Regions from separate parts of the Bacillus sp. TCT6 genome, predicted to be linked through region 2. Evidence: predicted binding sites of a transcription regulator. Region 2 holds the regulator's gene; each other region holds the start of a gene.
What was found. Region 2 encodes NrdR, which represses ribonucleotide reductase genes. Its sites were predicted from a motif close to AACACNATATATNGTGTT; they were not measured.
Positions count from the first base shown of each region.

Region 1: a site for NrdR is predicted at 1,944-1,961, ahead of nrdI (class Ib ribonucleoside-diphosphate reductase assembly flavoprotein NrdI). Genes of this name have one in related genera too.
Region 3: a site for NrdR is predicted at 1,314-1,331, ahead of AC0ONG_RS16430 (anaerobic ribonucleoside triphosphate reductase). Genes of this name have one in related genera too.

Region 1 covers NZ_JBVYHX010000001.1:1,081,509-1,084,792, forward strand. Annotated here, with positions in the region: gene AC0ONG_RS05445 (GNAT family N-acetyltransferase) at 9-587, opposite strand; gene AC0ONG_RS05450 (hypothetical protein) at 921-1,115, shown strand; gene AC0ONG_RS05455 (hypothetical protein) at 1,215-1,532, shown strand; gene nrdI (class Ib ribonucleoside-diphosphate reductase assembly flavoprotein NrdI) at 2,010-2,369, shown strand; gene nrdE (class 1b ribonucleoside-diphosphate reductase subunit alpha) at 2,356-3,284, shown strand, end outside.
Region 2 covers NZ_JBVYHX010000001.1:4,223,151-4,226,434, forward strand. Annotated here, with positions in the region: gene AC0ONG_RS21545 (replication initiation and membrane attachment family protein) at 1-1,016, opposite strand, end outside; gene nrdR (transcriptional regulator NrdR) at 1,169-1,630, opposite strand; gene speD (adenosylmethionine decarboxylase) at 1,914-2,297, opposite strand; gene AC0ONG_RS21560 (glyceraldehyde-3-phosphate dehydrogenase) at 2,685-3,284, opposite strand, start outside.
Region 3 covers NZ_JBVYHX010000001.1:3,254,093-3,257,376, forward strand. Annotated here, with positions in the region: gene AC0ONG_RS16430 (anaerobic ribonucleoside triphosphate reductase) at 1-1,271, opposite strand, end outside; gene plsY (glycerol-3-phosphate 1-O-acyltransferase PlsY) at 1,497-2,093, shown strand; gene AC0ONG_RS16440 (HesB/YadR/YfhF family protein) at 2,202-2,492, shown strand; gene AC0ONG_RS16445 (acyl-CoA thioesterase) at 2,519-2,938, opposite strand; gene AC0ONG_RS16450 (glycoside hydrolase family 18 protein) at 3,048-3,284, shown strand, end outside.

The DNA of each region.
Region 1 (3,284 bases), 3.1 Mb from region 2:
CTTTCTTTTTAAGATATAGAAATTTTGACGTTTAATGTTTTTACGAGATGAGCATAAGGTTCGCCTACTAGCATAACAATTTCATCTTTTTTATAACCTAACTTTTCGTATAGTGAATAGGCGCGTGTGTTTTCTAAATTAACAAGTAAAGCGATTTTTTCATGCCCTTTTTCAGTTGCATAGATTTCGGCAGCTTCAATTAATTTAGAACCTATACCTTTTCCGCCGTGTGCACTTGAAACTGATAATGTATCAATGTAATACTCATCAAGCTCAGCTTCTTTTTCTAACGTAATTGATTCATCTTTATGTAATTCTCTTAAGTGATGTACAATTGGTGCGTCAAGCTGTGTTGCTTCACTACCGTGATAAGCGACAATAATTCCAACTGCACTCTCGTCTTGTTCATAGACAAAACAGTTTTCGTAGCTCAGACGGTTATTTTCTTTTGAGAACCATGTCTCAAGTCCTAGTAATACTTCTGCTTTAACTGTGCTACCTGTGATTTTTTCAGCAATTTCATGCAGAGCATTATACAATAAAGGAGCTATTGCCAGTGCATCTGTCTTTTTTGCTTTCCGAATCATAGTATCCCTCCTAGTTCTATTTGTATATTGTAGCATAGTGGTATGGAACTTTGCATAATTGAATGCCGAAATGTTTGATATAGAGAAGTAGCTATGTTAGTATATGATATTTAGTGGACATATAGTAAAACGATATTGTTTGCGAAATAACGAAAATAAAATCATGGCATAACAACGAGATAAAATGAAACGTTAATCAGTAAGACTTTTGTTCATTCCACGACTGATTAGTAGCCAACACTAATCGGACCGCCTGCAAATAGCGGGATAATTTTACAGTTGTTGACCTATAGAATATACGATAAAATAAAATATTGCAGAGAGGTGAAATACATGGATAAAGAATTAGCAAATACAATTTTAGATCAGCTGAAAAATGGTGAAATAACGGAGTATGTTGTTACGAAAGATGTATTTTATACGTTCAGAGAAGTTGTTGTAAATAGAGAAGACTTTAAGCATTTCATTGGTAACGCACAACGAGGCGGGCAAGTGATTTATACATATTCAGAAACGCCACGTTCATAAAGGGGAATTTTGATCAGCAGGGCATCCCTCACTGATTAGTAGCCGACACCAATCGAACGTTTAATGCGGGATAAATAAAAGATAAAGGAGAGGGGAATTATGGGCGATTTTAAACAAGGCATTTTACCACATTGGGATTATATGTGGAAAGATAGAGCCGGCAATAGATTTATGGGAATGGTTATGTATCCAGAGAAACGAAAATGTTCAGCAAAAATGCTTCAGAAAATAAAAAGAGCATATGAAGAAGCGATAGAAATTAAAGTAACTGTACAAGTTCAACATACATATCAGTACGTAGAAGGAATGATTGTATACTTTGATGAAGAGGCTCCTGTATGTACAATGCTTGATAAAGATGAAAATCCACATCACATATTTGTAAAAGATATTTTGCGTATTGAGCACTCTGAATAAACTTTTCATAAATAAATTGAAGTTCCATAATAATAATCTTTTTCTATAATAGTTATCTTTTAGTATGTAACGAAAAACGAAAGTATATGTATAATATATTTAATAAGGTAAATTTGATAAATGTAATCGTTTTTTAGAGCAGATTATAGTTTCATATCTGTTCTTTTTTGCGTGATGCTGGAGAAATATATTTCTTCAGCATCTACCGTTTTATGACAAAATATATTGTTAACTTTTTTTAAAATAAGATTAAATTCGTTGACAACTTTTTTGAAAAGCACTTTATTGACATGAGTTTTAGAATGTTGTTTCATAGTCATTGTATTGAAAAAAAACGGCTATCATGTCGAAAAGTAAAAGTTAAAAAAAGAAAGAATTTATACATATATCTTGTGTCTTATTTTGAAACGTAATACAATATATAGAGAAATCAAGAACAACATATAGAGAATATAGATTTGAGAGGGAGGGTCGGAAATGTTAGTTGCATATGATTCTATGACAGGAAACGTGAAGCGTTTCATTCACAAATTAAATATGCCGGCCGTTCAAATTGATGAAGATCTAGTAATAGATGAAGACTTTATTCTTATTACGTATACAACAGGTTTTGGCAATGTACCAGAACGTGTTTTAGACTTTTTAGAGCGCAATAATGAAAAATTAAAAGGCGTATCTGCAAGCGGCAATCGTAACTGGGGAGACATGTTCGGTGCAAGTGCTGACAAGATTTCTACTAAATATGAAGTGCCTATTGTATCAAAATTTGAGTTATCTGGAACAAATAACGATGTAGAATATTTTAAGGAAAGGGTGCGGGAGATTGCGACACATTGAACTGAATAATGAAATCACGCAAATGCAGGACGGTTTTTATCAGCTTCATAAAGATAAAGAGGCATTAGAAGTCTTTATGGAAGAAGCTAGAGAGAATACCGTTCCTTTTAATAGCGTGGCAGAGCGAATGGAGTATATGAAAGAACATGATTACTATTACAACGTTCTGGACGAGTATAGCTTGGAGGAAGTAGAGGGAGTATATAACATCGCTTATGGTGAAAACTTCGAGTTCCAATCTTATATGGCAGCATCTAAGTTCTACAAAGATTATGCGTTAAAAACGAATGATCAAAAACAATACTTAGAAAGCTATGAAGATCGTGTAGCAATTGTGTCATTATACTTAGGACGCGGTGATGTTTCGAAGGCAAAACAATTCGCAAGCATGATTGTAAAACAAAACTACCAACCAGCGACACCAACCTTTTTAAATGCGGGAAGAAGCAGAAGAGGAGAAATGGTGTCTTGTTTCTTGTTAGAGATGGACGATAGCTTAAATTCAATTGGCTTTAACATTAATACTGCGATGCAATTATCGAAAATCGGCGGGGGAGTAGCCTTAAACTTATCTAAGCTACGCGCACGTGGTGAGCAAATTAAAGGTATCGACAACGCTGCAAGTGGTGTAGTGCCTGTTATGAAATTGCTTGAAGATTCGTTTTCATATGCGAATCAGCTTGGCCAACGAAAAGGTGCCGGCGCAGTATATTTAAACATTTTCCATTGGGATATTATTGAATTCCTTGATACAAAAAAAATAAATGCCGATGAGAAGAGCCGTATTCAGTCTCTATCAATCGGAATTATCGTTCCAAGTAAGTTCTTTGAGCTTGCTGAGAAAAACGAACCTTTCCATGTTTTCGCGCCTTATACGGTTTATAAAGAATATGGCAAGCATTTAGATGATATTGA
Region 2 (3,284 bases):
TCTTCAACGATTTGCAAGTCCGCTTTCGTTGCCTCTGCACCACCAGAAATCTCTTTCAATAATTGTTTTGGCGAGATTTCCTCTAGCTGCTTTATTAGCATCTCCTCTTGCGATGAAGGCTCTTTCTCTTTCATCGTACGTGCAGCATGAGGCTGTACTCTTTCACTTAATACCGGTAATGCTTGACCATTTTCAAATTGATACCAATCGCGAGCTCCTTTTCTAAGCCTTTCCATATCAATTGTTTGCATCTCTGTCACCGCACCAAGAACGATATTTTGCATCGATAACACATCTACACCATACACGTAAGCAAGTGTTATAACGCAGTCTCTTACTTGACCTGTAATCGACTTTTTAGGAACAAGAGCGGACAATCCATCTACAAATAAAGAGAAATCAAAGAAATCATTCCAAACTTTCGGAGCGTCTCCCTTCTCGTTACTTGGCATAGTTGTCGTTTTTGGGATACGAAGATCTTCTTGCGCATGCTCAAGCTGTCCTGGATTAAACGAACCAAACACATCATTGAAAGAGCGCGTAACATTTTCATAAGAAGCAAAATCAAATTCTTCTTCTAAGAAATATTGCTTTACTTGATTATATTTTGTCCGACTCAATCGATTGTATAAAAAGATACTTAAAACAATATCATCAAAAAACTGCTTTGGAGATAAAGGTGGTTGCAACTCATATATGAACATTCGAATATCTTTTTCTTTCTTAATATATACCTTCAAAAGCCCAATTGCCTCTAACTTTACTCGTTCCTCATATATTTCAGGAAGTTGCATTTGCATAGTCACCATAAGGGAATGATGTGTATTCTCTTTTCCAAATACACGATCTTGCTCTAGCTCCCCCCATAGTGTCATGTATAAGCTAAAAGCTCTACTACCTATTAACGGCTGATACAACATCGTTAATACTTTTCGGTCGTAATTATGCAGTAGCCCTTTCGCACTTACTTTATAACGATCAATCGGCAATAGCTCCATCCATGACTGTTTTTCCATTATTGCTTTTCCTTTCTCTCATCCAATCTATCCTCTACTTCATTCGTTCTATCTTCATTATATAAATTCTTAGTGAAAAAGAGCTATTAGCTTACGCTTCTAGCTCTCTTATCCTATTACTTACGGTATGTAAAGAGAATAAAATACAACTTCTACTCTCTTTCTTTTTGCAGTATATCTTTTAATTCTTCAATAAATACATTTAAATCTTTAAATTGACGATATACAGAAGCAAAGCGTACGTAAGCAACATCATCAATATCGCGAAGTTCTTCCATAACAATTTCACCAATCATATCACTTTTCACTTCTGATATACCTAAATTACGCAGTTCACGTTCCACGCTTTGTGTTACTTCTTCTAATTGTCTTAAAGATACTGGTCTTTTTTCACACGCTTTAATTAAACCACGTAAAATCTTTTCTTTATTAAACTCTTCTCGTGTGCCTTCTTTTTTTACAACGATAAGAGGTGACTCTTCTACCCTTTCAAAGGTCGTAAAGCGACTTAAGCAACTTTCACACTCTCTCCTTCTTCGAATAGAGCGCCCCTCGTCTACCGGACGCGAATCTAACACTCTTGTACCATTATGAGAACAGGATGGACAACGCAATTCATTCACTCCTTTACACTATACTCTTTATTTTTCTCTACTCACTTCACCTAAAATATATATACAATATTATATAACTCATTCTAACTCTCTTACCACTTTAAGTTTCAGCGCATCACTTTATCATCTCATCCTTAAAAATAAGATGGTATATAGGGCACTACCTCATTTGCAAGAGTACAATTTATTCAACTAACCAGTACGTTATATTACCTCTTTTTTATAAACTAAAAAAGAGGTGCATTATACACCTCTTTACATTTTAAATCAATTATGTTCTTTTTTAAAGAGCTTTTGTTTCTCTCTGCTTAATTTCGAAGCTACCAGTGCCTCGAGGAAGCTCGATGCTCTCACGCGTTTTCGCGTTTAAACCTTCTGCAATATATTCTGCAGCAACATTTGGATCAATACGATCCCCACAAGTATAAACATCAATACTCGCGTAACCGTGCTCCGGAAAGCTATGAATTGTTAAATGTGATTCCGAGATAATTACTACTCCACTTACACCTTGTGGTGCAAATTTATGGAAAGCAACCTCACGCACTTCAGCACCAGCTCTTAGTGCTGCATCCACAAATAATTGTTCAATATACGGCATGTCATTAAGCTTGTCGAAATCGCAATCCCAAAGTTCAGCGATCACGTGACGACCCATCGTATCCATAGTATCCATTCTACAGTTCCCCCTTGTAAATTTATTCTAACTGTTCGAATTGAAAACTAATTTGCAATTTGGCTTGCTCCACTACCACGGGGGAAAGTTAGTCCAGAGAGGTCCTAACCCTTTAAGTAGTGACTACGTACCTCAGCTCTTAAGTTTACGAGTGTTAGTATACTTTGTTTATTTTCATTTTGCAACAACAGTTTTTTCGATTTTCTGTCATATTTTCCTCTTTACTTTTCCCTAAAAAAAATAAACGATTCACAAATGCAGTAATCACAACGTTTCGTGGTATGTCCACTTTTTAAAATATACTCATATAATTTTTTTCCTTTTCAGAAAAAAATAAAAAAAGAGGGCAAATATTGCCTTGCCCTCCCCCTTATTCACTTAAATGTGTTGCACATTTTCTTGTTTCGCTAACTCTTCAACAACTAACGTTACAAGATCTACAACACGACGAGAGTAGCCCCACTCGTTATCATACCAAGCAAGTACTTTCACTTTACGATCACCCATTACCATTGTAGATAAACCATCAATGATAGCTGAGTGTGTATTTGTATTAAAGTCGATAGATACTAAAGGCTCTTCGCTGAATTCTACAATACCTTTTAACGCACCGTTTGCAACCGTTTTGAAAGCTTCATTAATAGCTTCAACTGTCACATCACGTTTTACGTCTACTACTAAGTCAACAAGAGACACGTTTGGCGTTGGTACACGAAGTGCCATACCATGAAGTTTTCCGTTCAAGTGCGGAAGAACTTTTGCTAGCGCTTTCGCGGCACCTGTCGTTGTCGGAATGATTGATTGTCCGCAAGCACGCGCTCTTCTTAAATCTTTATGTGGGTTATCAATATTTTTTTGGTCATTTGTATAAGCGTGAACAGTCGTCATTAAACCGTTTTCAATTCCGAACTGCTCATCTAACACCTTTACAACAGGCGCTAAACAGTTTGTTGTACAAGATGCATTTGAAATAACAGT
Region 3 (3,284 bases), 970 kb from region 2:
CCATGATGCTTTCCTGTTAAAGCTACTAAACATTCCGCAAGACCGATAAAACCAACACTTAACGTCCCTTGTTTTAAAATCGAAGCTACGGAGTCTTCAGGCTGCAATGCTTCTCCACCACGCCATACACCTTGTGAATATAAAAACTGAAAATCTCTTGCTCGCTTCGTACATTGATACGCAAATCTTTCTAATAACTGCTTAATTCCTAAATCTAAATAGTAGTTTAGCGCTTCAAAAAATGCTTCTTTTGAACCACTAATTAACGCTAATTTCACTAAGTTGATAGACGTAAATGATAAATTCCCTCTACCAATCGCTGTTTCTTCTCCATGTATATTAGACATAACACGGGTACGACATCCCATGTAACATACTTCACTTTCTGGTCTTCCATCATAATGCACTGCATTAAACGGAGCATCTAAAAATGAAAAGTTAGGGAATAATCGCTCTGCAGTTGTCTCTAATGCTAATTCAAATAAATCGTAATTCGGATCACTTTCTTCAAAATTCACACCTTTTTTCATCTTGAAAATTTGAATCGGAAAAATTGGTGTCTCTCCTTTACCAAGTCCAGCTTGTGTTGCTTTTAATAGTTGTTTAATTAACATTCTTCCTTCTTTTGATGTATCTGTTCCGTAATTAATAGAAATAAACGGTACTTGTCCTCCGCCCCTACTATGCATACTATTCGAATTATGAACGAAAGCCTCACACGCTTGATACGTATCATTTTCCGTTTCTTTCCATGCAAATTCTTCTATTTGTTCTTTCGTAAGCGGATATGATTGTAATCGTTTTTTATGTCTCTCAATTGTTTTTCGTACATAAGGTGCTAAATCAATATCAAAGAGTGCAAACGATTGACCGCCATGCTGCATATTTTGATTCGCTTGAAAAATAATAGACGAAAGAGCCAATGCACTTTTAATGTCTTGTGGTTGTCTCATATGTCCATGTCCAGTATGAAAACCGTTAGCAAGCATTTGCGCTAACGGAATTTGCGAACAAGTCGTCGTTCCTGTCGCATAAAAATCTAAATCATGTGGATATAATATATTTTCATTTATCGCTTTTTTCACTTGATCTGACAATAAATTCTCAACAGCATAATATTTTGCACTCTCAGATGCGAATGTTCCCATTACACCCATTGGAGAGCGGCCGTCTACATTTGCATTTTCTTGCATTAAATCTTGTTCATTGCCGTGGACTATCGTCTCGAACACTTTCATTAATTCTTCTCCACGTGTATTATTTTGTAACATTTATAACCCTCCACCAATATGTTGTTGTCTTTTGATTAAAATGTTACTACATATAGTCTTGCTGTTTCTGTGAGAAATGTAACATTACTGTGAAATTTTTTTCACGAAATAATGAATTTTTCATTTACAAAAAAGAAATGTGCTCTTTACAAATGTATGGTACAATATACGGGAAAAACTCTTTTTACCCTTTATCAACACATTTGAATAAAGGAGACTGAACTTATGGTTACTACATATCTTTTATTTATCGTTGCCTACTTGCTTGGCTCGATTCCATTTGCACTAGTTGTTGGAAAAATTGGCTACGGAATCGATATTCGTGAGCACGGGAGCGGTAATCTAGGCGGAACAAACACATTCCGTACATTAGGGAAAAAAGCAGGTTTTACCGTTACAATTGCTGACATTTTAAAAGGGACATTAGCAACAAGTCTACCAATGATTTTCGGATTAGATATTCACCCACTATGGTTCGGGTTAGCGGCTGTTCTTGGACATGTCTACCCGATTTTCGCGAAATTCCGTGGTGGTAAAGCAGTTGCAACTTCTGCTGGGGTGCTATTATGCTATTCACCAGTTGTTTTTGCAATATTGGCTGTTGTATTTTTCACCCTTTTATTTACAACAAGATACGTATCACTTTCTTCTATGGTAACAGCAGTTGTTGCTGTTATTGCATCCATTGTTAGCGGGGATAAAATCTTCATTATTGCGATGTGTTTATTAGCAGGTATGGTTATTTATAAACACCGTGCAAATATCGGACGAATTATAAATAAAACTGAACCAAAAGCAAACTTTTCAAAAAAGCAAAAATAAGATCGTAACCCACATAACGCAAAAAGAAAACGTGAAGCATATTAATAGCGTCTTTTTGCGTTATTTTTTATACTAAAGAAAAAGCAACATAACTTGGAGGAACTATACATGAATCTTTCCGTAACAAAAGAAGCAGCACAATGGTATAAAAATGAATTAAACTTACAATCAAATGAAACACTACGCTTTTTCGTACAATACGGTGGTTGCAGTACTGTGCAAAAAGGACTTTCTTTAGGTATTCGTAAAGATGATCCTGCACACCCTGCTGTTCAAATTCAAGAAGAAGGTATTAACTTCTTTATTGAAGGCGATGATGAATGGTTCTTCGATGGACATAATTTATCTGTTACACTTCATGAAGGTGACGACTTCCCACAATTTAATTATGAAAAATAAAAAAGCGCGGCTTCTGCCACGCTTTTTTATTTTTTCTTAATTTCCTCATATTTCGCATACCACTCAGGATATAACTTTTTAAATGATACAGGGCGGAACCCTTCTTTTTTCGCACAAATATTCGTCGTACTTGCAGTAATACAAAGATCACCATCACCATTATATATTTCATATCCATATACAACGCGAAGCGGGCTCACAGTATCGACCCATGTTTTTACGATTGCCTTTTCTCCATAACGCATCGCTTTACGATATGAAATTTGTAAATCTAACACAGGAGAAATAATTCCTTCTTTCTCCATTTCAACATATGAAAAACCTAAATCTTGTATAAGTTTCGTGCGACCTAACTCAAGCCACACTAAGTAGTTTGAATGGTAAACAACACCCATTTGATCTGTTTCCGCATAACGGATTTCAACTTCATGTTCTGCTACAAACATATGTATTCGCCTTCTTTCACTTCTGCTACCTTGCATACATTTAATCATAATACAGTAACATCAAAAATAAAATAAAAACAGTGAATCTTTTACTGAAAGGAGCCAGCATATGATTCAAATTGTAACTGTTCGTAGTGGTGATAGCGTATATAGCTTGGCATCAAAATATGGATCAACACCTGACGAAATAGTAAAAGACAATGGACTAAATCCAGCTGAAACGCTCGTTGTTGGTCAGGCACTTATCGTTAATACGAAAGGAAATAATTATTATGTACAGCCTGGTGACAGCCTATATCGAATTTCTCAAACATATAATGTCCCCCTCGCTAGTTTAGCTAAAGTT